Linked DNA regions of Methylorubrum populi. The protein of the gene in region 1 binds, or shares a complex with, the protein of each later gene. Links are inferred from orthologs where the notes say so. Each region holds a gene or a part of one and is shown on either strand. Other genes may lie near its edges. The genes, in order: uvrB and MPPM_RS01845.

What was found.
Region 2: the proteins of uvrB (region 1) and MPPM_RS01845 are in contact, whole or in part, in a crystal structure (PDB 7EGT), measured with the Thermus thermophilus proteins. The link is inferred for Methylorubrum populi from one-to-one orthologs. Residues at the interface, in WP_096411307.1 of Thermus thermophilus: Glu23, Leu25, Arg26, Asp27, Gly28, Glu29, Arg30, Phe31, Arg55, Glu326, Asp327, Phe328, Glu379, Ser382, Gln383, His398, Gly400, Arg401; in WP_096412145.1 of Thermus thermophilus: His654, Arg656, Phe657, Gln666, Asp668, Glu669, Lys680, Arg681, Leu682, Ser683, Lys685, Tyr686, Ala687.

What each region holds. Positions count from the first base shown.
Region 1 is NZ_AP014809.1:4,696,690-4,711,099, reverse strand. What follows is about bases 5,303-8,624. They hold uvrB (excinuclease ABC subunit UvrB), read left to right. Parts: upstream 5,303-5,664; coding sequence 5,665-8,424; downstream 8,425-8,624. Other genes in these bases: MPPM_RS21730 (hypothetical protein), read left to right, coding at 8,580-8,624; MPPM_RS21740 (LysR family transcriptional regulator), read left to right, coding at 5,303-5,561. Outside these bases: bchE (magnesium-protoporphyrin IX monomethyl ester anaerobic oxidative cyclase), read right to left, coding at 1-1,514; MPPM_RS21765 (di-trans,poly-cis-decaprenylcistransferase), read right to left, coding at 1,609-2,319; MPPM_RS21760 (transcriptional regulator), read right to left, coding at 2,400-2,852; MPPM_RS21755 (hypothetical protein), read right to left, coding at 2,839-3,474; MPPM_RS21750 (VOC family protein), read right to left, coding at 3,562-4,044; MPPM_RS21745 (DoxX family protein), read right to left, coding at 4,068-4,493; more of MPPM_RS21740, read left to right, coding at 4,629-5,302; more of MPPM_RS21730, read left to right, coding at 8,625-8,894; MPPM_RS21725 (YidB family protein), read left to right, coding at 9,072-9,740; MPPM_RS21720 (glutathione S-transferase), read left to right, coding at 9,761-10,489; MPPM_RS21715 (PAS domain-containing protein), read left to right, coding at 10,610-12,967; MPPM_RS21710 (hypothetical protein), read left to right, coding at 13,495-13,713; MPPM_RS28155 (ATP-binding protein), read left to right, coding at 13,806-14,410. UniProt on the Escherichia coli protein: The UvrABC repair system catalyzes the recognition and processing of DNA lesions. A damage recognition complex composed of 2 UvrA and 2 UvrB subunits scans DNA for abnormalities.
Region 2 is NZ_AP014809.1:404,187-418,359, forward strand. Bases 4,641-7,725 are described here. They hold MPPM_RS01845 (ATP-dependent helicase), read left to right. Parts: upstream 4,641-5,033; coding sequence 5,034-7,418; downstream 7,419-7,725. Other genes in these bases: MPPM_RS01840 (hypothetical protein), read right to left, coding at 4,667-5,035. In the rest of the region: bifunctional proline dehydrogenase/L-glutamate gamma-semialdehyde dehydrogenase PutA, read right to left, coding at 1-163; MPPM_RS01830 (hypothetical protein), read left to right, coding at 704-913; MPPM_RS01835 (AsmA family protein), read right to left, coding at 969-4,508; MPPM_RS01850 (PhoH family protein), read left to right, coding at 7,799-8,515; aqpZ (aquaporin Z), read right to left, coding at 8,579-9,319; MPPM_RS01860 (3'-5' exonuclease), read right to left, coding at 9,649-10,542; MPPM_RS01865 (oxalate decarboxylase family bicupin), read left to right, coding at 10,698-11,912; MPPM_RS01870 (bifunctional [glutamine synthetase] adenylyltransferase/[glutamine synthetase]-adenylyl-L-tyrosine phosphorylase), read right to left, coding at 11,916-14,173. UniProt on the Escherichia coli protein: A helicase with DNA-dependent ATPase activity. Unwinds DNA duplexes with 3'-5' polarity. Translocates on single-stranded DNA with 3'-5' polarity. Initiates unwinding more efficiently from a nicked substrate than double-stranded DNA.

The DNA.
Region 1 (14,410 bases):
CGACCGTCCGGACGGGATCGGGCCGCGGCGCGCACGGCCATCGCCTCCTCCCGCTGCTGCCCTCTCCCCCAGAACGCTGCGACCGTCGGACCCATTCGTGTCAGCGGATCGCGAAACCAAGCCAGGATCTCATGGGGCCAGACCCGGCGGCCCATCCGCGTGTACCAGCGCATGGCATGGCGCAGGCGGGGATCGCGGTTCAGATAGGTGCGCGCCACGGCCTTCGGCCGCGCCTGGAGGATCACCTCGATCAGCTTGAACCAGAGCAGCACCCGCCAGGGCGGCATGTGGCGGGTGGCGAGCACCTGATGCTTGTAGTCCCAGCGCCGCCGGTCGAGCTGGATCACCCGGCGCTCCTCGGCGAGCCGGAAATACGGCGTCCAGCGGTGCGGCGTGACATAGAGCATCTGGATCTGGTCCGGGTCGTAGGCGAGCAGCTGCCGCAGGCCGCGCCAGTAGTCGCGGTCGCGCTCCTCCTCGAAGCCGACCACCCAGGTCGCCATGGAGAGGATGCCGTTCGCCCGCAGCAGACGGATCGCCTCGCGGTCGGTCGTCGTGGTGGCACCCTTGCGGATCAGATCGAGGGTGGCCGCATCGGTGCTCTCGAGCCCCAGCAGGAAGCGCTCCCATCCCGCCCGCTTGTACAGCGGCAGGATGTCGGCATCGCGCACGATGTCGTCCGCCCGCGTCGAGCCGACCAGGATGAGATCGACGTTCTCGGCAATGAGGGCTTCCAAGAAGGTGCGCCAGACCTTCTTCGAGACGGTCGGATTCTCGTCGGCGAAGTTGATGACGCGCACGCCGTGCTCCCGGTGGAGCCGAGCGAGTTCGGCGGCGAAGCGGACGGGATCGCGGTGGCGCCAGCGGGTCCAGAACCCGCGCTGGCCGCAATAGGTGCAGGGGTGCGGGCAGCCGCGGGAGAACTGCACCACGACGGCGCGCAGGCCGCCCCAGTAGCTGTAGCGGGCGTGGTCGATCAGCTCCCAGCCGACCCGGTAGGCATCGAGATCGCGGATCAGCGGAGCCGGCGGCGTCTCGCGGATCGCGTCGCCGTCGCGATAAGCGAGGCCGGGCACGCCGCCGAGCGACCGTCCCGCCGCGAGCGCTGCCACGAGCCGCCGGGCGGTCTCCTCTCCCTCCCCGCGCACGATCGCAGCGACGTGCGGTTCGGCCTGCAGGATTTCGCGCCCGTGATAGGTCGGGAATACGCCGCCATAGACGATGGTCACGCCCGGCATCGCCGCGGCCACCCCCGCCGAAACCTCCGCGATGACCGGGTGTCCCGAGGTCGAGCCGGAATGGCCGAACAGGACCGCCTCAGGCCTCCGCGCCACGATGTCTCGGACGAGGTCCGGCAGCGGCACCGGTCCGAACTCGGCATCGATGAGCGAGACGGCATGGCCGTCGTCGATCAACGGGCCGCCGATGGCGAGCAGTCCCAGCGGCGGCAGATGGTCGTCGGGGATCCGGCTGCCGATCGCCGGATGGGGCACGTTGACGAGCAGAATCTTCATCGCGCGCTCCGGACAGGGGCGAGGGTTCGCAGAACCGGATGGATCCTGCGTCGAGACCCGGCCGGACGGCCGAGCCCTGTAATGGTCGAGAGGTTCAGGCGGCTTGCGGCACCGCGGGCGGGTTCAGCCCCCCGAACCGCCGGTCGCGGGCGGTGAAGTCGGCGACCGCCGCGGCGAGGTCCGCGGCGCCGAAATCGGGCCACATCCGCTCGGTGAAGTGCAGTTCCGCGTAGGCCGCCTCCCAGAGCAGGAAGTCGGAGAGCCGCTTCTCGCCGCCGGTGCGGATCAGGAGATCGACGTCGCCGGGCCCGCACAACGCCTCGCTCATGGCCTCGCGGCTCAACCCCTCCGGCCCGAGCCGGGCGGCCGCCGCGAGGATCGCGTCGCGCGAGGAGTAATCGACGGCGATGCGCAGGTGCAGCCGGTCGCCCGCTTCGGTCGCGGTCTCCGCCCGCGCGATCGCCTCCGGGATGCCCGCGGGCAGGCGGTCGCGGCGGCCGATCACCGTGAGGCGGGTGCCGCTGCGGGCGAGGCGCTCGGTCTCGCCGCGCAGATAGGCCCGCAGCAGCCGCATCAGCCCGCCGACCTCCTCGGCCGGGCGGCGCCAGTTGTCGCTGGAGAAGGCGTAGAGGGTCAGCGTGCCGATGCCGAGGGCGGGGGCGGCCTCCGCCACCCGCTGGATCGTCTTGACGCCCGCCCGGTGGCCCGCCCCCCGCGGCAGGCCGCGGGCACGCGCCCAGCGGCCGTTGCCGTCCATGATGATCGCCGCGTGAAGACTCGATCTGCGGTCGAGAGGGCTTTGCATCGTAAAGTCTCCGGGCGGCATTCGACGCGGGGGCGAGGGGACGTTGGACACGGTTCGGCTTCCGGCGGGCGGTCCGCCCGTCAGACGGGTTCGGCGAGGCCGGAGCGGTCGTGGCCAGCCGGACTCTGGGTCTTGCCGGCGGCGCTCTGCGGCCTGCCGGCGGCGCTCTGTGGCCTGCCGGCGGCGCTCTGTGGCCTGCCGGCGGCTTGGGCAGCGTCGCGCACCACCTGTTCCAGCACCCCGAGATAATCGAGGAAGCGGGTGCGCCCGGAGGGGGTCAGGCGGCACAGGGTCTGCGGGCGGTTCTGATCGTAGCCCTTCTCCAGGCTGACGAGGTCGGCCTCCTGCAGCACGGCGAGGTGGCGGCTGAGATTGCCGTCGGTGAGCCCGCACAGGCGCTTGAGGTCGGGGAAGGCGAGGCCGCGGGGATGCGAGACCAGGGAGGTCAGCACCGAGAGCCGCGCCCGCTCGTGGATGATCCGGTCGAGGCCCTCGTAGGAGAAGCGGGCCTCGGTGCGGTCAGAGGTCGGCATCGGCGTCTCCGTGACCGGCGTGGCGGTAGATGATGAGGGCCATCAGCCCCTGCCCCACCGCGAAGGGCAGGCCCATCAGCCAGGGCGAGAGGTGGCGCGTCTCGCTGGCGAGCACCAGCACGGTGAGCCCGGCGAGCAGGTACCATGCCCCCGCCAGCGGCACGGTGCGGGGCAGGATGCGGACCGAGGCAAACAGGCCGAGCCCGACCAGCACCTGCCACAGCCCCGGCAGCATCCAGAGCTGGTCCGGCGCGAAGCGGGCGAAGACGAGGCCGAGGCACAGACCCGCCCCACCCGCGGGCAGAAAGCCTTCGATCGCGCTGAACACCATCGCGTCGGCGAGTCCCGAATGGACCCGGCGCGAGCGGCGCACCGCCTCGAAGCCGATCAGGGCGCAGGCGGTGACCGCGGCGGCGATCCACAGGCCGAAGAAGGCGACGGGCCGGGCGGTCGGGTCGTCGAGCAGCAGCGCCTGCCCGCCCGCGACGGCGAGGGCGAGAATGCCGGTCGCGGCCAGCGTCGCCGTGCCGAGGCCGCGAAAGGCCGTGTCCCGCGCGATCTGCATGCGGATCGCGACGATGTCGGCCAGCGCCCTGTCGAGGTCGCCGTGGGTGTCACGCATGGGGCTCGTCTTCCCGCGTCGAGGCGCGCTTTGCATTGCAAAGTACACGCGGGCGCAGAGCCGTCAAGCGGCGTTTCTCTGCGCGGCTCAGCCTTCCTCCCGCAGCCCCGCGAGGTCGAGGCGGCGGGTGAGCATGGCGAGGGCGCCCTGCCCGTCGCGCGGCCACTCGGCCTCCGGCCGGTCCCGGTACAGCTCGACCCCGTTGCCGTCGGGGTCGCGCAGGTAGAGCGCCTCGGACACGCCGTGGTCGCTGGCACCGTCAAGTGGGAGACCGGCCGCCTCGACCCGGCGCAGGGCATCGGCCAGGGCCGCCCGGGTGGGATAGAGGATCGCGAGGTGGTAGAGGCCGGTATGGCCGGGCGGCGGCGGAGAACCGCCGGCGCTCTCCCAGGTGTTGAGGCCGATATGGTGGTGGTAGCCGCCGGCCGAGACGAAGGCGGCCCGGGCACCGTAGCGCTGCGTCAGCGCGAAGCCGAGCACGCCGCAGTAAAAGGCCAGCGCTCGTTCAAGGTCGGCCACCTTGAGGTGGACGTGGCCGATGCGGGCCCCCGGATGGATCGGTTCGCTCACGCGCTCTCTCCTCGCCTGGCGCGTCACGCGCGCCGCAGGGCGTAGGGGCCGTCGCCGAGCCCCGCCTGGACCAGCAGCATCACCGCCCAGAAACCCGCGAACTCCCAGCCGCCGCCGGGATTTTGCGCGAAGAAGCCGTTGGCACCGTGCACGGTGACGATGGCGCCGATCAGCACCGGAACCAGAGCCAGGGCGACGAGGCGGGCATAGAGGCCGAGGATCAGGGCGAGGCCGCCGACGGCTTCCACGGCGATCACCGCGTAACCGAGGGCGGGCGGCAGGCCGAGGGAGCCGAAGAAGGCCGCCGTGCCCGCGGGCGTGAACACGAACAGCTTCAGCCCGGCATGGGCCAGGAACAGGCCGCCGAGGGTGAGCCGCAGCAGCAGGGCGGCGTAGGGAGCGGTGCGAGGGTCGGTCGAGGTCGTCGCGGTCGGGGTCGTCGCGGTCATGGTCATCTCGGTTCGGTCGTTTCGATCGGCGCCGCGGTGGCGGCGTTCGCGATGACCGGACCATGCCCGGCCCAGGCGATTGCGATAATCCGCGTTCGCTGCCATTCACCTCACTCTGAGAGAGTGAGGTGAGCCGTGCTCGACCGCGTGACGGGAATGCAAGTCTTCGCCCGGGTGGCGGCGCTCGGCAGCTTCTCGGCCGCCGGGCGCGCGCTCGGCCTGTCGCAGACCGGGGTGACCAAGCACGTGGCGGCCCTGGAGGCGCGGCTCGGTACGCGGCTCCTGCACCGGACGACGCGCCGCCTGACGCTGACCGAGACCGGCCGCAGCTATCTCGAGGCCTGCGAGCGCATCCTCGCCGAGATCGCGGAGGCCGAGGCAGCGGTCGGCGCGGAGGGGGTGGAGGCGCACGGCACCCTGCGGCTCAACGTGCCGCTCTCGTTCGGCGTGCGGGAAATCGCGCCGGCGCTCGCGGCCTTCTCCGCCACGCACCCGGCGCTGACGATCGAGCTCGGCCTCAACGACCGGCGGGTCGACCTGATCGAGGAGGGATGGGACCTCGCGGTGCGGATCGGGGCGCTCGCCGATTCCGGGCTGATCGCCCGGCGCCTCGCCTCCAGCCGCCTCGTGGTCTGCGCCGCGCCCGGCTATCTCGACCGGCATGGCACGCCGCGTCAACCCGAGGAACTGAAGGGCCATAACTGCCTCGGCTACACCCTGTCCGATGCGAGCGGCTGGCGCTTCGGTGATCAGGCCTATCCGGTCTCGGGCACCCTGCGGGCGCCGAACGGCGCCGCCCTGGTGGCCGCGGCCGTGGCCGGTCTGGGGCTCGTCTACCAGCCGACCTTCCTGGTGGCGGAGGCCCTGCGCGCCGGCACCCTCGTCGCCCTCGATCTCGGCGCCCCCTGCCCGACCCTGCCGATCCACGCCCTGATGCCGCCGGGCCGGCGCCCGGCCAAGACCCGCGCCTTCGTCGATTACCTGGCGGAGCGCTTCGCGGGCGAGCCGGCCTGGGAACGGGATTTGCCGGCGGTGCGAAGTGCGGGCGCCAACAGTCTCCCGTCATGAGAACGCCCCGACGCGCGTCCCGACCTCAATCGGCCGCAAGTCTCGGCCATCTCGGGCCGTTCGAACTCTTCCTGAGACCGCCCGACGGGCCCATATTGCCGCTATGCCCGCATCCAAGAATCCGCGCGTGAGCCCGGCCAAGGCGACGGCCAAGCCGGCCTCCAAAGCGACATCGAAGGCAACCTCGAAGACGACGGCGAAGGCCGACCGGCCGGAGCTGATGCCGCTCGACGAGCATCTCGCCGCGCTGCTCAACCCCGCCCTCAACCGCAACCGCCCGAAGGCGATCGAGCCGGTGTCCCCGCCGGAGCCGGTCCGGAAAGGGCGCGGCCGCAAGGGTGAGGCCGGCGAAGCGAAAGCTTACAAAAAAATCGCGCAGGACGGCTGCGCCGAGGCGCCGCAGGCGGGTTTCGCCATCGGCGACGCGGCGGAGGTCGATCCGCGGCTGGCCCAGGCGCTCGGCCTGGTCCCGCCCGACGACGGCCCGGCGCCGGAGGCCGCGCCCGAGGCGCCGTCCCTCGCCACCGAGGGCGTCTCGGCCACCGTCGAGGCGCTGGAAAAGCTCCTCACCGAGGGCAACCCGCTGTTCAAGAACGGCGAGGCCTGGGTGCCGCACCGGCCGGAGCGCCCGGCCAAATCGGAGGGCGGCGTCAAATTCACGCTGAAATCCGACTTCACCCCGGCGGGCGACCAGCCCAGGGCCATCGCCGAACTGGTGGAGGGCGTCAAAATCGCCGAGCGCGATCAGGTGCTGCTCGGCGTCACCGGCTCCGGAAAAACCTTCACGATGGCCAAAGTCATCGAGGAGACGCAGCGGCCCGCCCTGATTCTGGCTCCGAACAAGACGCTGGCCGCACAGCTCTACGGCGAGTTCAAGAGCTTCTTTCCGGACAACGCGGTCGAGTACTTCGTCTCGTACTACGACTATTATCAACCCGAAGCCTACGTGCCGCGGTCCGACACGTTCATCGAGAAGGAATCCTCGATCAACGAGCAGATCGACCGGATGCGCCACTCGGCCACCCGCGCCCTCTTGGAGCGCGACGACGTCATCATCGTCGCCTCGGTCTCGTGCATCTACGGTATCGGCTCGGTCGAGACCTACACGGCAATGTCGTTCACCGTCTCGCTCGGCGAGCGGATCGAGCAGCGCCAGCTCATCGCCGACCTTGTGGCACTGCAGTACAAGCGCATCCAGTCGGATTTCGCCCGCGGCACCTTCCGGGTGCGCGGCGACGTGATCGAGCTGTGGCCGGCCCACTTGGAGGACCGCGGCTGGCGCATCGGCCTGTTCGGCGACGAGATCGAATCCATCGTCGAGTTCGATCCGCTGACGGGCAAGAAGCTCAACGAGTTGAAGTTCGTGAAGGTCTACGCGAACTCGCACTACGTCACGCCGCGCCCGACCCTGCAGCAGGCGATCAAGGGCATCAAGACGGAGCTGAAACAGCGCGTCGAGGAGCTGACCCGGATGGGCCGCCTCATCGAGGCGCAGCGGCTGGAGCAGCGCTGCACCTTCGACATCGAGATGATCGAGGCGACGGGGGCCTGCAACGGCATCGAGAACTATTCGCGCTACCTCACCGGCCGCAAGCCCGGCGAGCCGCCGCCGACCCTGTTCGAGTACCTGCCCGACAACGCCCTCGTCTTCACCGACGAGAGCCACGTCACCGTGCCGCAGATCGGCGGCATGTATCGCGGCGACTTCCGCCGCAAGGCGACACTCGCCGAGTACGGCTTCCGCCTGCCCTCCTGCCTCGACAACCGCCCCTTGCGGTTCGAGGAATGGGACGCGATGCGCCCGCAATCGATCCACGTCTCGGCCACGCCCGCCAAGTGGGAGATGGAGCGCACGGCGGGCGTGTTCGCCGAGCAGGTGATCCGCCCCACCGGCCTCGTCGATCCGGTGATCGAGATCCGCCCGGCCCGCTCCCAGGTCGACGATCTTCTCGGAGAAGTCCGCGCCGTGGCCCAGGCCGGCTACCGCACCCTGGTCACCACGCTGACCAAGCGCATGGCCGAGGATCTCACCGAGTATCTGCACGAGAACTCGGTGCGGGTGCGCTACATGCACTCCGACATCGACACCCTGGAGCGCATCGAGATCATCCGCGATCTCCGGCTCGGCGCCTTCGACGTCCTGATCGGCATCAACCTGCTGCGCGAGGGCCTCGACATCCCCGAATGCGCGCTGGTGGCCATCCTCGATGCCGACAAGGAGGGCTTTCTGCGCTCCGAGACCTCGCTGATCCAGACCATCGGCCGCGCGGCGCGCAACGCCGAGGCCCGCTGCATCCTCTACGCCGACACCATCACCGGCTCGATGGAGCGGGCGATGGCGGAGACCGAGCGCCGCCGCCAGAAGCAGCTCGCCTACAACGCCGAGCACGGCATCACGCCGCAATCGGTCAAGCGCGGCATCAGCGACATCCTCGAGAGCGTCTACGAGCGCGACCATGTCCGCGTCGATACGGGGCTGGCCAAGGACGCGATCACCGTCGGCCACAACCTCAAGGCCGTCATGGCCGATCTCGAGAAGCGGATGCGCGCGGCGGCCGCCGATCTCGACTTCGAGGAGGCCGCGCGGCTGCGCGACGAGCTCAAGCGCCTCCAGGCCACCGAACTCCTGGTCTCCGACGATCCCATGGCCCGCCAGAGCGACGTCGAGCGCGAGGCCGGGCGCTACGGGCAGAAGGGCAGCCGGATCTCGAAGCCGTCGCTGGACAATATGGGGCCGGGCACCGACCGCGAATTGCCGGCCGGGGCCGTGCCCTGGCAGGAGCGGCCGAAGGCGCGCTCGACGCAGGGGCTCGGCGGTCAGAAGCCCCGCTACAAGGGCGGCGGCGGGCGCAAGCGCGGCTGAGGCCTCCGGGCAAATCCCCGACGAGGGGAGGCTCGACAAGGGGAACCTTGGCCATCGGCTGGGATTGGCCCTTCAGATCCTGCAACCGCCGGGTGGCCCCGCCGCGAGCCCGGCCGGCGGCCGAAGCCTGCGGGAAGTCTCGAAGGAGCCGACCGATGCGATCCCCCTCTCCCCTCCGCCGGGCCGCTCTGAGCGCCCTCCTCGGCAGCCTGATCCTGTCGGCGCCGGCGCTCGCCCAGAGCGTGGCCAATCCCAACGACCAGCCCACTGCCGGCACCCTGCCCTCCGGCACCGACACCGTGCGGGGCAACGCGCGCACCGCCGAGCGGGCGACCGGCGAGGTGTCGCCTCCAAGCGCGATCCGCTCCTCGACCTCGGTCATGCCGGAGGGCCGGAGCAGCGGCAAGACCGTGCGCACCAACCCCTCCGACCATCTCTCGAAGCCGTTCCGCTCGAGCTACGAGAACTGATCCGCAACCTCATCCCGCCCCCCGCCGTTGGACCGGCACGGCTGCCTGAGTGCGCTCCGCCGAAGTGGAATACCGGTTCGGCGGAGCGCGCACCGAAGCGAGGATCTGGAGTCCTGCCCGAAGGCATCGCCTTCGGGAGGACTCCAGAGGCGGCGTGAACCGGCGGGAGGAGACGAGATGGGGCTGCTCGATCAGGTCATCGGCGGAGTCGTGGGACAGGTTCTGGGGGGCGGGCGCGGCGGCGCCCTCGCCTCGCCGGTGGTCAAGGCGCTGCTCATGCTCCTGCTCGCCAAGGGCGCGAGCGGCGGCCTCGGCGACATTCTCGGCCGCGGATCGCCCGGGTCCGGCGGTCGCCCCCTGCCCGGCCCGGGCGCCGACGACGGCGATCTCGGCGGCTTCAACCAGGGCCGCCGCAGCGGACCGCCGGGCCAAGGGGGCGATCCCGGCGGCGATTTCAGCGATCTCGCCGGCATGCTCGACGGTCCGGGGGACGGCCCCTCCGGGCACCGCTCGCCTGGCGAAGGGCCCTATGCCGGGCTCGACCGGGAGCCGCAGGACGAGAGCGGCGCGGTCGCCGGCGGCCTCGACGGCCTGATCCAGAGCTTCGAGCGCAGCGGGCTGGGCGATGTGATCGGCTCGTGGATCGGCCACGGCCCCAACCGCGAGATCGCGCCGAACCGCCTCGCCGACGCCCTGGGTCCGGACACCCTCGACACGTTGGGCCGCGAGACCGGCCTGCCGCGCGAGGATCTGCTCGCGCAGCTGGCGCAGGCCCTGCCCGGCGTGATCGACGCCCTGACGCCCCAGGGCCGCGCCCCGAGCCGCGAGGAACGCGGCGGCTGGTGAGCCCGCAGAAGGAACCCGCCATGGCCTACGAGCTGCACTACTGGCCGATGATTCCCGGCCGCGGCGAGTTCGTGCGGCTCGCCCTCGAACAGGCCGGGGCGGATTACGTCGATGTCGCCCGCCTGCCGGAAGAGGCGGGCGGCGGCATCGCGGCGATGATGGACCGCCTGGAGGACGAGCCGGTCCGGCCACCCTTCGCCCCGCCCCTCCTCAAGGACGGCGACCGGGTGATCGGCCAGACCGCGGCGATCCTGCTCTATCTCGGGCCCCGCATCGGCCTCGTCGGAGCGGAGGAGGCCGACCGGATCTGGACGCACCAGATCCAGCTGACGATCGCCGACATGGTGGCGGAGGCCCACGACACCCATCACCCCGTCGGCGTCGGCCAGTACTACGAGGACCAGCGGCCGGAGGCGCGCCGCCGGGCCGAGGACTTCTGCCGGAACCGGATTCCGAAGTTCCTGGCCTGGTTCGAGCGCGTGCTCGCCGGCAACGTGGCGGGGCCGGAGCACCTCGTCGGCGACGCGGTCAGCTACGCCGATACCTCGCTGTTCCAGCTCGTGGCGGGCCTGCGCTACGCCTTCCCGAATGCCGCGGCCCGGGCCCTGGCGCGGGCGCCGCGCGTCGTCGCCCACGCCGAGCGGATCGGGACGCTGCCGCGCATCGCCGCCTACCGCGCCAGCGAGCGGAGCATCCCCTTCAATGAAGAGGGCATCTTCCGGCATTACCCGGAGCTCGATTTCGGCTGATCACCGACGCGCACGATCGACGCTCACGGCTCGACCTGTGACATCGTCGTGAAAGCTGTCTTCCGGCCAAACGGTCGCGCTTGTGCCGCCCGGCGGCGTGCTACACGTGGCAGCGTGAGCATCACAGAGAGCCTCCCCACCATCAGCGAGCCGAACGTCGAACCGGCGCGTGTCCGGGTCGCGGAGCCGTTGCGCACAGCGCAGGATGCCCTCGCCCGGGCGCAGGACGCCGCCGGGATCGGTGTGTTCACCCTCGACCTGCGCACGGGCATCCTGCATCCGAGCCCCGCCTTCTGCCGCCTGCACGGCCTGGCGGTGCGCGAGGCCTATCCCCTCGCCGCGCTGATCGAGCGGCTCGGGCCGGAGGACCCGGCGGCGGTGCCCTCGGGCGCGGCGCCGGCCGAAGAGGCGGTCTACCGCGTCCGCGATCCCGAGACCGGCGCGCCGCGCTGGATCGCCCGCACCCTCGAAGTCGAGCGCGGTGCGGACGGCGCGGTCCTGCGGCTCGCGGGCGTGACCCGGGACGTCACCGAGCAGCGGGCCCAGCGCACGGCGCTGGCCGAGAGCGAGCAGCACTACCGCACGCTGTTCGAGCAGATGGACGAGGGCTACTGCGTCATCGAGTTCATCGACGGCCCGCACGGGCCGCTCAGCGACTACGTCCACGTCACCGCCAACCGCGCCTACGCCCAGCATGCCGGCATCGAGAACGTCGCGGGAAAACGCCTGCGCGAGATCGTCGGCGACGAGGCCGAGGGCTGGCTCGCGCTCTACGGCGACGTCCTGCGCACCGGCCGGCCGATCCGCTTCCAGCGCGAGCTGGTCGCCACCGGGCGCTACCTGGAACTCGCCGCCTTCCGCATCGAGCCGCCGTCACGCCGGCAGGTCGCGGTGCTGTTCCAGGACATCACCGCGCGCCGCCGCGTGGAGCACCTGCTCCATTCCAAGACCGCCGACTTGGAGGCGGAGGTGGTGGCGCAACGGCGCGACCGCGACCGCGTCTGGACGCTCTCGCCGGTGCTCAAGGTCGTGGCCTCTCCCGACGGGCGGATCGGCGCGGTGAACCCGTCGTGGAGCCGCACCCTGGGCTGGGCGCCGGCCGAGACGGTCGGCCGCTGCGTGCCCGACTTCTTCGCCCCCGAGGAGCGCGCGGCGGCCGAGGCGGCGCTGGAGCGGCTCGCTTCCGGCGACTCGACCGACCTCGAACTGACCTGCCTGACCCGGGACGGCGGCACCCGCCGGGTGCTCTGGACCATCGTACCCGCCGACGGCCTGCTCTACGGCTTCGGCCGCGACATCACCGAGCAGCGCCAGGCGGAGGATGCCCTGCGCCAGTCGCAGAAGCTGGAGGCGGTGGGCCAGCTCACCGGGGGCGTCGCCCACGACTTCAACAACCTGCTCACCATCATCCGCTCCTCGGTGGAGTTCCTGCGACGGCCCGACCTCGCGCCCGAGCGCAAGGCGCGCTACCTCGACGCCGTCTCCGACACCGTGGACCGCGCCGCCAAGCTGACGGGCCAGCTCCTGGCCTTCGCCCGGCGGCAGGCGCTCAAGCCCGAGACCTTCGACGTGGGCGAGCGGCTGCGCAGCATCTCGGAGATGCTCGACTCGGTGACCGGCGCACGCATCCGCGTCGTCACGGACCTGCCCGGCACACCCTGCTACGTGCGCGCCGATGCGAGCCAGTTCGAGACGGCGCTCGTCAACATGGCGGTGAACGCCCGCGACGCCATGGACGGCGAGGGCCGCCTGACGCTGCGCCTCGACGGCGGCGCACCGATGCCGCCGATCCGCGGCCATGCCGGCGCGGCCGGGCCCTTCGTCGCGGTCTCGGTCGTGGACACCGGCACCGGCATCGCCAGCGCCGACCTGATCCGCATCTTCGAGCCGTTCTTCACCACCAAGGAGGTCGGCCGGGGCACCGGGCTCGGCCTGTCCCAGGTGATCGGCTTCGCCAAGCAGTCGGGCGGAGACGTGGACGTGCGGAGCCGCGCGGGCGAGGGCACCACCTTCACCCTCTACCTGCCCGAGGTCGCCGCGCCGCCTCCGGCTCCCGCCCCTACCGGACCGGGCGAGGCGGCGGGCACCGAGTCGCATCTGCGCATCCTCGTGGTCGAGGACAATGTCGAGGTCGGCCGCTTCTGCACCCAGATCCTGGAGGAACTCGGCCACCAGCCGGTCTGGGCCGAGAACGCCGAGGCCGCCCTGGCTGCGCTGGAGCGGGCCGAGCCCCCCTTCGACGCGGTCTTTTCCGACGTCGTGATGCCCGGCATGGGCGGCATCGCGCTCGCCCGCCTCCTGCGCGAGCGCCTGCCGGACCTGCCGGTGGTGCTCACCTCCGGCTACAGCCACGTCCTGGCGCAGGACGACGCGCACGGCTTCGAATTGCTGCGCAAGCCGTATTCGGCGCAGGAGCTGGGGCGGGTGCTGAAGGAGATGACGGGGCGGCGGGGGATGCGGGACGCGATGCCGAACTGAGGTCAGGCTCGATCGGCTTGACAATGGGCCGGGCTGCTTGTGACCAGTTGCAGACTCAGGAGAGGTCCGCTTCCAGGGGATGATCGGGCAGAGACTTAGGACCGAAGCTCGCATTTCTAAAAAATTTCTGATTCGGCAAATATTAATGCAAAATCTGTAGCCTTGCAATTGGTCCTGTATCTATTTGATCATCCAAATTGCACCAATGATTGCCGAGCTTCGCTGCAAAAAGTTTTCGACAAATTATCTTCTACGCCGAACATGCAATTTTTGACGAGCGCGCTCCACACGCTTTGAGACAGCTTCGTCAACAAGAGCAGCGAGGCAGCCACATTGCAGCGGTACCAGCGCCGCCAGCAGCCAAGCCGGCCTGATATGTTCCGCGACAAATGACCACCGAATTTTAGCGCACCATGCCTCAGACAAACTTCAACCATTTTCATGTCGGCGAGCGTTGCAAATACGCTCCTTCTGTGGCCACTTATGCGCAGAATTTTCGCAGAAAGTGAGTCAAGGAGCGCCCGTCAGTGTCTCAAAAACGAGAAAAATTTCGCGAATTAGCGGAAGCCCGGACGACGAAGGCACTCGACGCGATCGCGCGCATCGGAAACCTGTCGAACCGCCAAGTCTATGAATATGAGGATACCGAAGTAAAAAAAATCACCCGTGCTTTGCGTGATGCAGTGGCCGAAGTCGAAACACGGTTCGAAGAGCCGCGAGCCCGCAAATCAGGCTTCAAACTCTAGGATCCACAATGAGATCAGCTAGCATCACGCCGATACAAATTGACGACACCGACTTCCTAGTCGCATCGACGATCGAGCGGTGTCCCCGCACCATGATGATCCGAGAATTGACCAAAAACGCGCTGGAGGCTGCATCGCTTGCACCAGACGGCCATCGCCGAGTGACCTTTCGCACGGTCAAGTCGGGCGACACACCTAAGCTCGCTATCTGGAATACGGGTCCAGGCATGGACGCCGATGAACTTTACCGCATGTGCGATCTGGCGTCGTCGATCCGCAAGGAGAAGGGGCTTGAAGGAAATTTCGGAATGGGCGCCAAGGTCGCGTCGCTTCCCTCTAACAAGCACGGAATGATTTATCGATCCTGCAAGGCTGGCTGCGTTAACGAGGTCATCCTTTGCCAACGGGAGGGTCGGTATGGCCGACTAAGGCGCCAACTGGAAGACGGAAGTTTCTCGGAAATTATCGACGTTACCAAACTCGCCCGCGACGAAGGCTATGATCTTTCCTATGATTGGACTGAGGTTCGACTTCTCGGAAACAACGTCGAGCAGGAGACGGCGCGCGCACCGTACAATGGTGACCCTGTTGTCGATGCTCAGTGGCTCGCAACCTACCTGTATCACCGCTTCTATCGCGTTCCAGATGGGGTCCGTGTCGAACTTCAATCCGGCACGCACAAGCTCGGTCCCGGCGT
Region 2 (14,173 bases), 4.3 Mb from region 1 along the record:
CGGCGCCGTGGCCGGCATCCGCTCGGATCGCACCGATCAGGTCCGCGGCGAGCCGGTCGACCGCCGCCTCCGTGCCGGCCGGCAGGGGCGCCGCGCGCAGCAGGCTTTCGGCCAAGGCCGCATCATCCGAAGCGTAGGGAGCCTGAAAGCGGAAGGCGGACATGGAAGCCCTGCGATTGCGAGACGAGAGTAGCACCCTCTCTGTCGTTCGACAGGCCGCTTTCGCCCGCGTGGCCGGCGCGATTCCGCTCGATCCCCGTGAGAAGGCCCCGATCTGCAGCGCTCCGGCCACGAGGGATGCGACCGCTGGCGCGGCGCACGTCCGGGCCACCCCGATGCGGCTCCGCGCGCTCGGCTTGATCTTCCGGCCCCATCTGGGATGGGGTGATGCGTCCGCCATGCGCATCGGCGAGCCGGGTGACGGGAGAACGTGGTGGCTCGAAGGATGATCGGCGCACTCATGGTGCTGGCCGCGACGGCCTGTCGGCTGGCCCCACTGCCGGAGATCAGCTTGGCCGGTGCGCAGCCCATCACCTCCGATGCTATCCGCGATGCGTCCGGCGTGCTCGGATAGGCCGAGTCGTTGCTGGGACCGGAATTCGGAAAGAATTCTCCGGTCCTCGTCGGGCCGGAACATTCACGCCTGGACCCATCCGCCGTTGTGGGCGCCTAGGAATTGCCGGCCGCCACGAAGGCGGACGACGTGGTGCAAAACCTCCGCGCCCGCGGCACACTTGAGGATGTACGGGACTACCGGGACGGATCGATCTGGATGGCCGATGACCGAATGCCCCGAGCGCAGGCGGTCCGCCTGCATCTGATCGACGGCACGAACCGCGCCTTCGAAACGAAAGCCTCCCCCGCCGTGCGCCCCGGCCCACACATCGATCTGATCGCGTATCGAAAGCCCTGATCCCCCAACGCGGGTCGCTTTCCGGCCGAGCATCGGCCTCGGACTGCGCGCCTGTTCAGGGCCTGGCGGAAGGCGGGCTGATGTCGAGCGGCTGGGCCTCCGGTACGGGAGGCGCCGGCTCGGCTTCGATGCGGGCGCGGCGGGCAGCCTCGTCCGCTTCCCTCTGGCGGGCTTGGCGCGCCGCCTCCTCGGCCGCCTGCTGCGCCCTGATCCGGGCCTGGCGTGCCGTCTCCTCCGCCACCGCGCGGGCGCGGTCCATCTCGATGCGGGCACGGCGGCGCTGGCGCTCGCTCTGGTCGGCGTCGAACAGCTCGATCTTCTCGAGTTCGCGCTGGAGCACGAGAGCCGCGAGGCCGGTGGTGAGCGGCGCCGTGTCGAGCCGCCGCTCCGGCGCCGTGAGCGGGCCGGTGAAGCCGAGCTGGATCGCGGGCGCGGCCCCGGACCAGCCCTTCGGGCCGGCCGCCGCGGTCAGGACCCCGCGGGCATCGAGGCTGCGATTGCGCGGATTGACCTGAAGCGTGCCGTTCCAGCGCGCCGGCCCGAGATCAATCCCGAACGGAGCCGTGCGCAGGATGCCGGCCGACATCGTGAAGGCCGCCGTGAGCGGTCCCGTCGCCTTGAGCGGACCCGCCGAGAGTTCGTCCGATACGAGCGCCTGGAGCCGCCCCTCGCGCAGGGGATCGTCCTCGGCAAGCGCTTTGCCCAGGGCCCGGTCGAGGGCGCCCGCATCGGCACCGGGCAGTGCGAGGCCGGCGATCCGGATCTCGCCGTTGCCCGAAAGGTCGTTCGCCAGCGCGGCGAGGCTCGCGCCCGTGGCACCGAAGCGCAGCGCCGCCGACAGCCGGCCGCCGATCGGTCCGGTCCCGATCAGGCCGGCGAGATCCGCACCGTCGACGCGCCCCTCACCCGACACCGCCGCGGCACCCGCCGGCCGGGCGAGGGTCACGGTGCCGCTCAGCCGCCCGCCCGCGAGCCCGGCCGAGAGGTCGCGCAGGTTCAGCGCGTCCCCCTCGCGCACCAGCGTCAGCGTCGCGGTGTCGGCGGTCAGGCCCCGGCCGAGATCGAGCTGAGCGATCGCGAGACCGAGGCTGACCTGCGGCTGAGCCGGTACGGCGGCGAAGCGCCCGCCGGCCTCGGTGGGAAACACCGTGGCCGCGGCCAGAGCCGGCAGGGACAGCCGGGCGAGAGTTGCGGTGCCGTTGAGCGCCCCGTCCGGGGCGCGGTCGAGGGCGATGGTGAGATCGCTTCCAGCGACCTGCCCGGTTATGTCGGCGTGCAGGGCCGCGTTCCGGCGCGACAGGTCGAGGGTGAGTGAGGCGGGCAGCGGCCCCGTCGCCGGTCCGGCCGCTCCGGCGAGGATCAGGAAGGGCGCGAGGTCGGTCGCCTGCAGCCGCACCGCGCCGCCGGTCGGGGGGCGGTCGAGGGCATCGAAAAGGATCGGGCGCGCCGTCGAGAGGACGAGGCCCGCAAGGTCACCCTCGACTTCGAGCGCGAGCGGCGCGGTTTCCTGCCGGGACTCGATGGCCGGGCGGGCTCCGGTCAGCCGCAGCCGCCCGGGTTGGCGCAGGCCGGCGATGTCGTCACGGCCAAACCAGCGCGCGGTCCTCTGCGTCGTCAGCGTCGCGTCGATGCGATCGATCCGGCCGAAGCGGGTCAGGAGCGCGAGGTCGAGATCGCCCTCCCCCGCCCGGCCCTTGGCACGCGCGCGCAGCGCATCCGCCTCGCCGGATTCCCGCTCCAGGGTCAAATCGAGGGCCAAGCCGCTCTGGCGGAAGCTCGGCGGCACGAGCCGGGCCTCGGGCAGGAAACCGCGCTCCAACAGGGCGAGCAGCGGTGCCGCCCGACCCGCGGTGACGCGGCCCTCGATCCGCCCCGAGCCGTCCGGCGCGATCCGCCCGGCGAGCTGAGCGCTCGCCCCCGCGAGGTCGGCGATGTCGAGCGTGTCGACGACGAGGCTCGCACCGTCCGATTGCAGGCTGACCGCGATGGTGCCGTTGCCCGAATGGGCGCCGGCGGGCCCGTAGCGCACGTCGCGCGCCCGAAGCGTCAGGCCGAGATCGTGCTGGTGCAGGCCGGACATCAGGTCACCCAGCGGCGGCAATTCGGCGATGTCGAGGCCGCTGGCCGAAAGCTGCGCGTCGAAGCGTCCGCGCCCGCTCGCACCGGCCCGAACGTAGCGGGCATTGCCGGTGACACGGGCCTCGCCCAGGGCGAGCCGCAAGTTGCGCAGCGAGAGATCGCCGCCGGCCGCGGAGAGGTCGGTGCCGAGATCGAAGGCGCGCCCGTCGAGGATCGCCGCGACGCTCTCCTCCGCGCCGATCCGTCCGAGATAGCGCCCGAGCCCCTCCGAGTTACGTGCCGCGACGTCGATGTGGCCGGTGAAGCGGGGCGAACCCGACAGGTCCGCCTCGCCGGTCGCCGCGACGCTCGCAGCCCCCGGCGCCGTGCCCTCGAACCGCCGCAGGACGAGGCCGCCGGTGCGGTCGAAGGTGCCGCGGAAGGCGACGCCGGCCCAGTCGTCGAGGCCGAGAGCGACGCTCTCGGCGGCGAGGTCGAGGTCGAGGAGCAACGGCGGCGTCAGGGCCCCCGACGACAGCCCCTGCGCCAGGCGTCCGCCCGCCCCGCCGGACAGCAGCAGCCCGTCGAGGTCGAGGCGGCGCGTGCGGAGCGTCAGGCCGAGACGGGCTTCGCGCAGATCGAGGCGACCGCTGCCCGATAGCCGCGCCGCCTTGCCGCCGGGGTCGAGCTCGATCTCGACCGTCTTGGCCTTCGCCACGGGGCCGCGCGACTCGAACTTGGCCGCCAGGGTCAGCGGCAGGACGGCGCCGGCCGGCTGGACCGGCGGCCCGACGGTCAGTCTCGCGGTGCCTTCCGCCTCCGGTACGAGGCCGCGGTGAGCGAGGTCGCCGCCCGGCGCCTCCGCTGGCCTGAAGGCGAGGCGGGCATCGAGTTCGAGGCGGGGCATGGTGTCGCCGCCGCCGGTGAATTTCAGGGAGAGGGTGCCGTCGCTGCCGAAAGTGCCGGTGGCGAGATGAAAGGGGCTTCCCTTCGCGGTGCCTTCCGCCAGCCAGGGGCCGGCCAGAGCCGGCGCCCGCAGGCGCAGGTTCTCGGCCGAGAATACTTCCTGAGACGGCTCCTCGGACCGAGCGCCGGCCCGGGCGGCGGCGACGCTGAGACGCCGGATGCGCAGATCGTCGACCACGACGTCGCGCCGCAGCGCCTGCGGCTCGCGCGGCAGGAGCAGCGCCTCGTCGGAGACCGGCAGGGTCAGCCGCGCACGCTCGATCGACGTCTGAACGAAGCGAACCTCGCCCTTGAGCAGCGGCGCCAGGGCGATCTCGGCGTCGACCGTCTGCGCGTCCAATGCCGGCCCGTCCTCCCCGCCGAGCCGTAACCGGGCAAGGCGGAGATGCGGCGACGGCAGCAGGCGAAGGTCGATCGTCCCCTCGCTGCGGGCAGGAGCGCCGACGGATTCGCTCAGCGTCCGGTCGATCAGCGCGCGGTGACCCGACCAGTCGATGAAGGGCGGGACGGCCAGGGCCGCCACGAGGACCAGCACGACGGCGCCCGCGAGCGCGGTCAGGAAATCACGCACCGTTATCGCTTCCGCCAGGTCTGCGGGCCGCAGGGCTTCGTTCGCGGGTCACGCGTTCGAAGGGCCGAAGCCTCCCGTGAGCACGCGCGCACCCGTTCCTGCGGCCATAGCACAGGGGACGGGCCGCCCGCACCTCACACTCAAGCTTGTGACGGCCGTCAGCGCCGGATGCCGAAGGATGGCCCGGCCGGAGGCGGAACGTTGAGGGGCGCCCGTTGGATCTGATTGCGGATCGCGCTGTTCTCCAAGGTCTGGCGCTGTTCGAAGTTACGGTTCTGGTTGCGGTACTCGAACGCTTCGTTCTGCCGGCTCGTCGCGCCCCGGTTTCCGGGGCTCTGCGCGAGCGCCGGCGTGACGACCGGCGCAAGGGCTGCGAGCAGGGTCAGAACGGCGAGCGACGGGGCGCGCATGGCCTCGTTTCCTTCATCGGTGTCGGCTTCGGGTTTCGGGAGTGACGCGTGAGGAGGGGCGCCGGTTCCGGATCGGGTCTCGACGGCGTTCGCCTTTTGGTCCAGGGAAGCGCGCATGATGCAAGAGCCCAACGACGCGCCCGGCGCGTTCCGGCCGCGCCCGTCCGACGACGATGCGCCGTCGGCTCCGACCTCCATCGCCGCCCGTGCCATGGCCGCCCTGCGGCCCGAGGGCGCATCTTATCTCACCGGCCTCAACCCGGAGCAGCGGCGTGCCGTGGAGGCGACGGAAGGCCCGGTGCTCGTGCTCGCCGGTGCCGGCACCGGCAAGACGCGGGTACTGACGACGCGCATTGCCCACCTCATCGCGACCGGCAAGGCCCGGCCCTACGACATCCTCTCGGTGACCTTCACCAACAAGGCCGCGCGGGAGATGAAGCACCGCATCGGGCAGTTGATCGGCCCGGCGGGCGAAGGCATGCCCTGGCTCGGCACCTTTCACGCCATCGGCACCAAGATCCTGCGCCGCCACGCCGAACTGGTCGGGCTCAGATCCGATTTCACGATCCTCGGCACCGACGACCAGCTGCGCCTGATGAAGCAGGTCATCGCCGACCAGAACATCGACGAGAAGCGCTGGCCGGCGCGCTCGCTCGCCCACACCATCGACGGCTGGAAGAACCGGGGTCTCGGGCCCGAGCAGGTGCCCCCGGGCGAGGCGCAGGCCTTCGCCTTCGGCAAGGGCGGCCAGCTCTACGCCGCCTATCAGGCCCGGCTCGCCACCCTCAACGCGGTCGATTTCGGCGACCTGCTGCTGCTGTGCCTCAAGCTCTGGCGCGAGAACCCGGACATCCTGAGGAATTACCAGGACCGTTTCAAATATATCCTGGTCGATGAGTATCAGGACACCAACGTGGCGCAGTACCTCTGGCTGCGCCTGCTCGCGCAACTCCGAAAAAACGTCGCCTGCGTCGGCGACGACGACCAGTCGATCTACGGCTGGCGCGGCGCCGAGGTCGACAACATCCTGCGCTTCGAGCACGACTTCCCCGGCGCCACCGTGGTGCGGCTGGAGCGCAATTACCGCTCGACCGGCCACATCCTCGCCGCCGCCTCCGGCCTCATCGCCAAGAACGAAGGCCGGCTCGGCAAGACGCTCCGCACGGAAGACGAGGCGGGCGAGCCGGTCACCGTGACCGGCGCGTGGGATTCGGAAGAAGAGGCACGACAGGTCGCCGAGTCGATCGAGTCGCTCCAGCGCAAGGGGCACCCGCTCTCCGAGATCGCCGTGCTGGTGCGGATCTCGGCGCAGATGCGCGAGATCGAGGACCGCTTCGTGCAGGTCGGCCTGCCCTACCGGGTCATCGGCGGCCCGCGCTTCTACGAACGCGCCGAGATCCGCGATGCGCTGGCCTATCTGCGCGTGACGATGAACGGCGCCGACGACCTCGCCTTCGAGCGCATCTTCAACACGCCCAAGCGCGGCCTCGGCGACGCGACGCTGCAGACCCTTCACGCCTACGCCCGCGCCGACCGGATTCCTCTGCTCGCCGCGGCGAGGAAGCTGATCGAAACCGACGAGCTGAAGCCCCGCGCCCGCTCGATGCTGCGCGGCCTCGTCGAGAGCTTTTCGCGCTGGATCCGTCTGGTCGAGACCAAGCCGCATCCCGAGGTCGCACAGACCATCTTGGAGGAATCCGGCTACACCGAGATGTGGCAGAAGGACCGTTCGGCCGACGCCGCCGGGCGGCTCGAAAACCTCAAGGAATTCGTCCGCTCGATGGAAGAATTCCCGGACATGGCCGCCTTCCTCGAACACGTCTCCCTCGTGATGGAGGCCTCCGAGGCGGAAGGGGCCGACCGCGTCTCGCTGATGACGCTGCATGCGGCCAAGGGACTCGAATTCGACACGGTGTTCCTACCCGGCTGGGAGGACGGCCTGTTCCCGAACCAGCGCGCCATCGACGAGAGCGGGCGGGCCGGCCTGGAGGAGGAACGGCGCCTCGCCCATGTCGGGCTCACCCGGGCCCGCAAGCGCGCCAAGCTGTCGTTTGCGGTCAACCGGCGCATCCACGGCCTGTGGTCCTCGACCATCCCCTCGCGCTTCATCGACGAACTGCCGCCGCAGGCCGTGGACGTGGTCGAAGCGCCCGCGCATTTCTCGGCCGGCGCCTCGCGCTTCGACCGCAACCCGGCCCCGTTCGGCTCTTCCTACGGCACGCCGGGCTGGCAGCGGGCGCAGGCGAACACCGCGGGCGGCTTCGGCGGGGGATTCGGCAACGGCCGCGGTGGCGGCCGCACGAGCGGCCCGCGCGAGATCGAGGGCGAGTTGATCGCCAAATCGACCGGCGCACCGGCCGCCTTCGAGCACGGGGCCCGGGTCTTCCACACCAAGTTCGGCCCCGGCACGGTCGCCGGCATCGACGGGAACAAGCTCACCGTTGACTTCGACAAGGCCGGTCGGAAGATGGTGCTCGACAGCTTCCTCCAGCCCGGTTGAAGCGTCCCGCCGGCGGCCTCCGCCGGCTGCGCCGCCGCCCCGGGAGGGCGACGCCCCCGATGGCCTTGGTCAGGATCGCCCCGATCCGCCGGCAGCGCCGAGAGGCGCCAGGGTCATCGCTTCTTCGCAGAGCCGTCACGCCCCCGTCGCCCGCGCTTGCAACCCTCGCAGGGCGGGCGAAGCGTTGCCGTAAAGCCGCGTTCCACAGCCTTCGCGTCGAGCCGTGGAACCGACTCACCGGGTTTGGCTTTGCTCTTGCGTACAGATGAACGAAGATCGGCGATGTCTTCGCCGAATCAAGGGAGAAGTCGGACAGTCGAGACTGGTTGAAAAAGCGAGTTTGCGAGAGTCACGCACGAGTCAAGGTGGAGTGTTGATCCATGAAGAGACGACGCGCACGGCTTGAACTGGTTGAGGACCGACCGATCCGGATGCATCGGACACGCTTCGACGAGGAACGTAATCCCGCACCGATCCAACCCCTGACGGATAAACAAGGCCAGTATCTCGACGCGCTCGCGTCATCTTCGCAAGTCATCGTCTTAGGCCCCGCCGGCACGGGCAAGACTTTCATTGCCGGCACACGCGCCGCGGATCTTCTTCGGCAACGCCGGATCTCGAAGGTCGTCATCACCCGTCCCAACGTTCCCTCGGGCCGCTCGCTCGGCTTCTTCCCCGGCACGCTGGAAGAGAAGATCGCCCCCTGGGTCGCCCCCCTGACCGAGACGATGAAGGAGCGCATGGGGGCCGCCGCCTTCGACATCGCGGTGAAGGCCGGCGACATCGAGGTGGTGCCGTTCGAGGTGATGCGCGGACGCACCTTCAAGAACTGCCTCGTGATCCTCGACGAGGCGCAGAACACCACCACGCCCGAAATCAAGATGTTCCTGACCCGCATCGGCGACGATTGCCAGGTCATCATCAACGGCGACGTCTCGCAGACCGACTTGCGTGAAACGTCGGGGCTTCGCACCGTCATCCACTTGGTGAAGAGCCGGATGATGGCGATCCCGATCGTGGAGTTCACCCTCGACGACATCGTCCGCTCCGGCATCTGCGCGGAATGGGTGAAGGCATTCGAGGAGGAGCGGCTCTAAAGCCGCCCGACCATGCGCGATGACGGGGTCTCGTGAGGCCTCGTCATCGTTCGCGCTTCGGCTTCAGATTTCGACGCCTCTCTCGACGATCGCCGTCTCGACGATGTCGGCGGGCTCGTAGAGCCAGCGCGCCACGATGCCGGCCAAGATCGCTCCGGCGATCGGGGCCAGCCAGAACAGCCATAGCTGCGCGACATATTCCGGGCCCGCGAACAGGGCCGGGCCCGTGCTCCGGGCCGGATTGACCGACGTGTTGGTCACTGGAATCGAGATCAGGTGAATGAGTACCAGGGCGAAGCCAATGGGAATGCCGGCGAAACCCGCCGCCGCTCCCTTCGACGTCGTCCCGATGATGATGAAGATGAAGATGAACGTCGTCAGGACTTCGGTGATCAGGCAGGCGGCAAGGCCGTACTTGCCCGGACTGAGTTCACCGTAGCCGTTCGAGGCGAACCCGTTGGGGACCCAGCCCGCCTTGCCGGATGCAATGGTGTAGAGGGTGAAGGCGGCCACCGTGGCGCCGATGACCTGCGCGAGGATGTAGGGCAGCACGTGTCGGTTGGCGCAGCGCCGGGCCGACCACAGACCGAGGGTCACGGCCGGGTTGAAATGGCCCCCCGAGATGTGGCCGACCGCGTAGGCCATCGTCAGCACGGTGAAGCCGAAGGCGAACGCCACGCCCAGGAAGCCGATCCCGAGATCCGGATAGGCCGCGGACAGGACGGCGGCGCCGCACCCGCCGAAGGTCAGCCAGAAGGTGCCGAAGAATTCGGCGGTCGTCCGACGCATCGTATCGTGATCCATGGCGACACCTCATGCTGCGGAGGTCGCGGGGCGCGTTCGAAGCGGTCGTATCGGCAATCTGGTCGGCGCACCGCGAGACCAACTCGTCTGCGTCGGCACCCGCCGGACGCGTCCGACGAAGATTTCACACCCGCACCGGGCCAACAATGATCGGTGTCACGGGTCGAGCGGCACTAAGAAGTTGTACCGCTTCGGCATCAAATCCATCGTGACCAGCAATCTCGTGCCGTCACATTGCAGGTGATTACGCTGCCTCGCGAAACACCGCCGGCACGATGCTTCCGACCGGCGTCAGGACGCGTCTGACACGTCCCGGATGGTCTCGGGCCTCAGGCGGCAGCAACACCCTTCGTCCGCAGCGGCCCGACGCTCTTGCCGTCCAGCAACTGACGCAGGCGCTCGACATCGTCGAAGTTGTTCGAGGTGAGGTCGGTGACATCGCCCTCGACGAGCGCATCGACGTGGCGGCAACGGCGGCGATGCGTGCCCGCCGGACAGGAACAGCGGAGATACGGCCCGTCCGTCCGCTCCTCGAATTCCAGCACGTAGCGGTTGCCGGTGCTGCCACGCATGGCGAACCGCAGCTCGCCTTTAGGCCGCAGATCGACGATGCCGGAGGCCCGCAGGGCGTGGGCGGAGGTGGAGCGGGTGAAGTCGCGCCGCGGTCCGGCAACCGCGCGGATCGGGGTCAGCCCGAGGCCGCGGGCGAGGTCGAGGATATCTGCGGCGCCGGTCTCGCGCAGGGCCGCGAGCGCGATCTCGGCGCAGGCATAGGCATCCTCGCCGGCATCGTGGTGCTCGAAGCGGATGCCGAGGCGCCCCGCCACCTTGGCGAGACCGTGGCCGGCGGGATCGGGGAAGATGCGCCGGGCGATCTGAAGGGTGCAAAGCCCGGCCATGTCCGGCACGGTCTCGCCCCAAGCGGCGAGTGAGGCGGCGAGAACGCCCATATCGAAGCCGGCATTGTGCGCGAGCATCAGACCGCCCGACAGGTCCGGCAGGAATTCCGCCATCACCTCCGGGCAGCTCGGCGCGTCGCGCACGTCCGCCGGCAGGATGCCGTGGACGCGAATGTTGCCGGGAGAGAACCGCATCTGCGGCGGTCGGATCAGCCGGGATTCGCGCCGCACCACCCGGCCGCCCTCGATCCAGGCAAGGCCGACCGCGCAAGCGCTGTCGCGCCGCTCGTTGGCGGTCTCGAAATCGATCGCGACGACGCTCATGCCCCGGAGATTAGGGGGTCGTGGACCGATCCCGCAAGGCGCGGGGAGCGGGGCCGGACCGACGCACGCGCCGGATGTCGTGATCGCGGGGCGGGACACGAACGCGGCCCGAACTGGTTACCGGGCGACACTATGATGGGATGATCGAGGTCGTCATGAACGTGTTCTCACGCCGGGGCTTGATCGCCGCCGCGGGCGGCGTGGCGCTGGGCGCCAACTCTGCCCGTTCGGCCGAGGGGCCATCGCCGGTTCGCGACGGAAAGGGTGCGGACATCCTCGGCCCCCGCAACGCGGCGCGCGAGGCGGAGGACCCCGTCACCGTGGCTCCGCCGAAGACCGATCACGGCACCATGCCGAACCTGAAATGGTCCTTCGCCGACAGCCACATGCGGCTGGAGGAAGGGGGTTGGGCACGCCAGACGACGACGCGGGAACTGCCGATCTCGAAGGCCATGGCCGGCGTGAACATGCGACTGAAGGCGAACGTCGTACGCGAGATGCATTGGCACAAGGAGGCGGAGTGGGCCTACATGATCAAGGGCCGCGCCCGGATCACCGCGATCGACGGCGATGGGCGCACATTCGCCGACGATATCGGCGAGGGGGACCTCTGGTACTTTCCCTCCGGCATTCCGCACTCGATCCAGGGGCTCGAAGGGCCGGAGGACGGCTGCGAGTTCCTGCTCGTGTTCGATGACGGCGGCTTCTCGGAGGATTCGACCTTCCTCATCACCGATTGGCTCGCGCACACGCCGCGCGACGTGCTGGCGAAGAACTTCGGACTACCAGAGCGCGCCTTCGACGCCATCCCCGAGAAGGAACTCTACATCTTTCCGGGCCCGAAGCCGGGATCGCTGGCCGAGGATCAGCTCGGCGGCGCAGGGCCGGTACCGAAGCGCTTCAGCCACAGGATGCTGGCACAGGAGCCGATCCGCACGAAGGGCGGCAGCGTGCGGATCACGGATTCCGCGATCTTCCCCGTCTCCACCACCATCGCCGCGGCGCTGGTCGAGCTCCAGCCCGGCGCGATGCGGGAACTGCATTGGCATCCGAACGGGGACGAGTGGCAGTACTACCTCTCGGGCCGTGGGCGGATGACCGTGTTCGGTTCGGAATCGAAAGCGCGCAGCTTCGATTATCAGGCCGGCGATGTCGGCTACGTGCCCTTCGCCATGGGTCATTACATCGAGAATACCAGCGACACGCCGCTGACCTTCCTCGAGATGTTCCGCAGCCCCCGCTACGCCGACATCTCCCTGCGCCAGTGGATGGCGCTGACCCCGCACGCGCTGGTGCAAGCGCATACCAAGCTCTCGCGCGAGGCGATCGACGCCCTGCCGCAGACCAAATCGCAGGTCCTTCCGGGCTGATCGTCAATCCGGATGGCCGAGGCGGCGGTCGAAGATCGAGCGGACCGTCCGCCGCTCCTCGTCGAGCCGGGCGCCGAGCGCCCGGGCATCGGGGAGGTTGACGGCCCGTGCGAGGCGGGCGAGCGCCACGTCGGACGCCTGCGTTGGGTCGCCCTCGACCATCAGGCGCTGCCAGTGGTGCACGTCGTCGAGGAGCCGATAGGCGCCGCCGAGTTGCTCGGCCTCGTCGGCCGCGAGGAGGCCTCCCTCCGCCGCCCGCGAAAACACCTCGGGCGCATCGAGGCCGATCAGTTCGGGATGGGCGTCGGCATGGCCGAGCACCAGGGCCTGGGCGAGGAAGTCGAGATCGAGCAGGCCGCCGGGGCTGAGCTTGAGGTCGAGGGGACCGTGATCGCCCTTCTCCTCCTCGACCGTAGCACGCATGGCCCGAACCGAGCGATTGACCGCCTCCGGCTCGCGGGCCTGCCTCAGCGCCTCGCGGATCACGGATTTTGCCTCCCCGGCGAGGCTCTCGTCGCCGGCGATGACGCGGGCGCGGGTCAGCGCCATGTGCTCCCAGAGTTCGGCTTCTTCCCGCTGATAGGCGCGGAAGCTGCGGAACTGCGCGGCGGTCGCGCCCTGGCCGCCGCCAGGCCGCAGGCGCAGATCCACCTCGTAGAGCAGTCCGCGTCGGGTCGGGGCGGTGAGTGCCGCCACGAGGCGCTGCGTCAGCCGGTTGTAGGCCACCGCCGCGTCGAGGGGCTTCGGTCCGGTGCTCGTGCGGTTTTCGGGGTCGAAATCGTAGAGCACGACGAGATCGAGATCGGATTCCGCCGTCAGCTGGTGCGAGCCGAGCCGGCCGTAGCCGAGCACGACGATGCGCCCCCCCGGCACCGCGCCATGATCGGCGAAGAACGTCTTCGACACGGCCTCCAGCGCGGTCGCCACGGCGGCGTCCGCGATGGCCGAGAAGGCGCAACCCGCCGCCCGCGGAGTCAGGATGCCGGAGAGCATCCGCGCGCCGGTAAGGAAGCGAAGCTGCCGGGCCGCGTCGCGGCTGCGGTCGAGGAACACCTCGTGACTGTCGGGCCGGCCGAGCAGGGCGCGGTAATGTGCCGCCACAGCCGCCGCGTCGACGGTCGGATCGCCGAAGTCGGGATCGATCACCGCGTCGAGCACGTGCGGCGAGAAGGCGACGGTGCCCGCCAAGCGCGGCGCGCTGCCGAGCAGGTCGGCGAACAGCAGCCGCAGGCGCTCATGCTCGCGCAGGATGGTCAGAAGCTCGACCGCCGCCGGCATGCGACCGAAGGCGCGGTCAAGATTGGCCAGCGCCGCGTCCGGGTCCGGCGTCCCGGCGAGCGCCTTGAGCAGGGCGGGCACCAACTCTGTCAGCACCTCGCGGGCGCGCGGGCTGCGCACCGCCGCGCGGCGGCCGAAATGCCAGCCGCGCACGGTGTCGGTCACCCGCTCCGGATCGCGGAAGCCGAGGCTGCGCAGGGTTGCCAGCGTCGCCGGGTCGTCGGCGGCGCCGCTGAAGACGAGGTCACCCACCTCCGACGAGAGATCGGGTCCCGCCTCGAACAGCAGGGCATAGTGCGCCTGCACCCGGCCGGCATGGGCCAGAAGGGCCTCTTCGAAGGCGGCCAGATCGGAATACCCGGCAAAGCGCGCAAAGTTCTCCAGCTCGGCGCGGTCGGTCGGCAGGCGCTGGGTCTGCTCGTCGCGCACCATCTGCAGGCGGTGCTCGACCGTGCGCAGGAAGGCATAGGCCTGAGACAGTTCGTCCCGCGCCTGGGCCGAGATCCAGCCGTCCTCGTGCAGGCTCGCCAGCATCGGCACGGTGGAACGCCCGCGCAGCATCGGGCGCCGGCCGCCGAAGACGAGCTGCTGGGTCTGGACGAAGAACTCGATCTCGCGGATGCCGCCGCGTCCGAGCTTGATGTCGTGGCCGGCCACCGCGAGCGCCTCGTGCCCGCGCACGGCGTGGATCTGCCGCTTCATGGCGTGCACGTCGGCGATTGCCGCGAAGTCGAAATACTTGCGCCAGACGAAGGGCGTGAGGTCGGAGAGGAACCGCTCGCCAGCCTGGATGTCACCGGCGATGGGGCGCGCCTTAATGAAGGCGGCTCGCTCCCAGTTCTGGCCGGTCGTCTCGTAGTAGACATAGGCCGAGGCGAGGCTCATGGCGGTGGGGGTGGAGCCGGGATCGGGACGCAGGCGGTAATCGACGCGGTGGACGTAGCCATCGCGGGTGCGCTCCTGCAGCAGCTTGGCGACGCCCT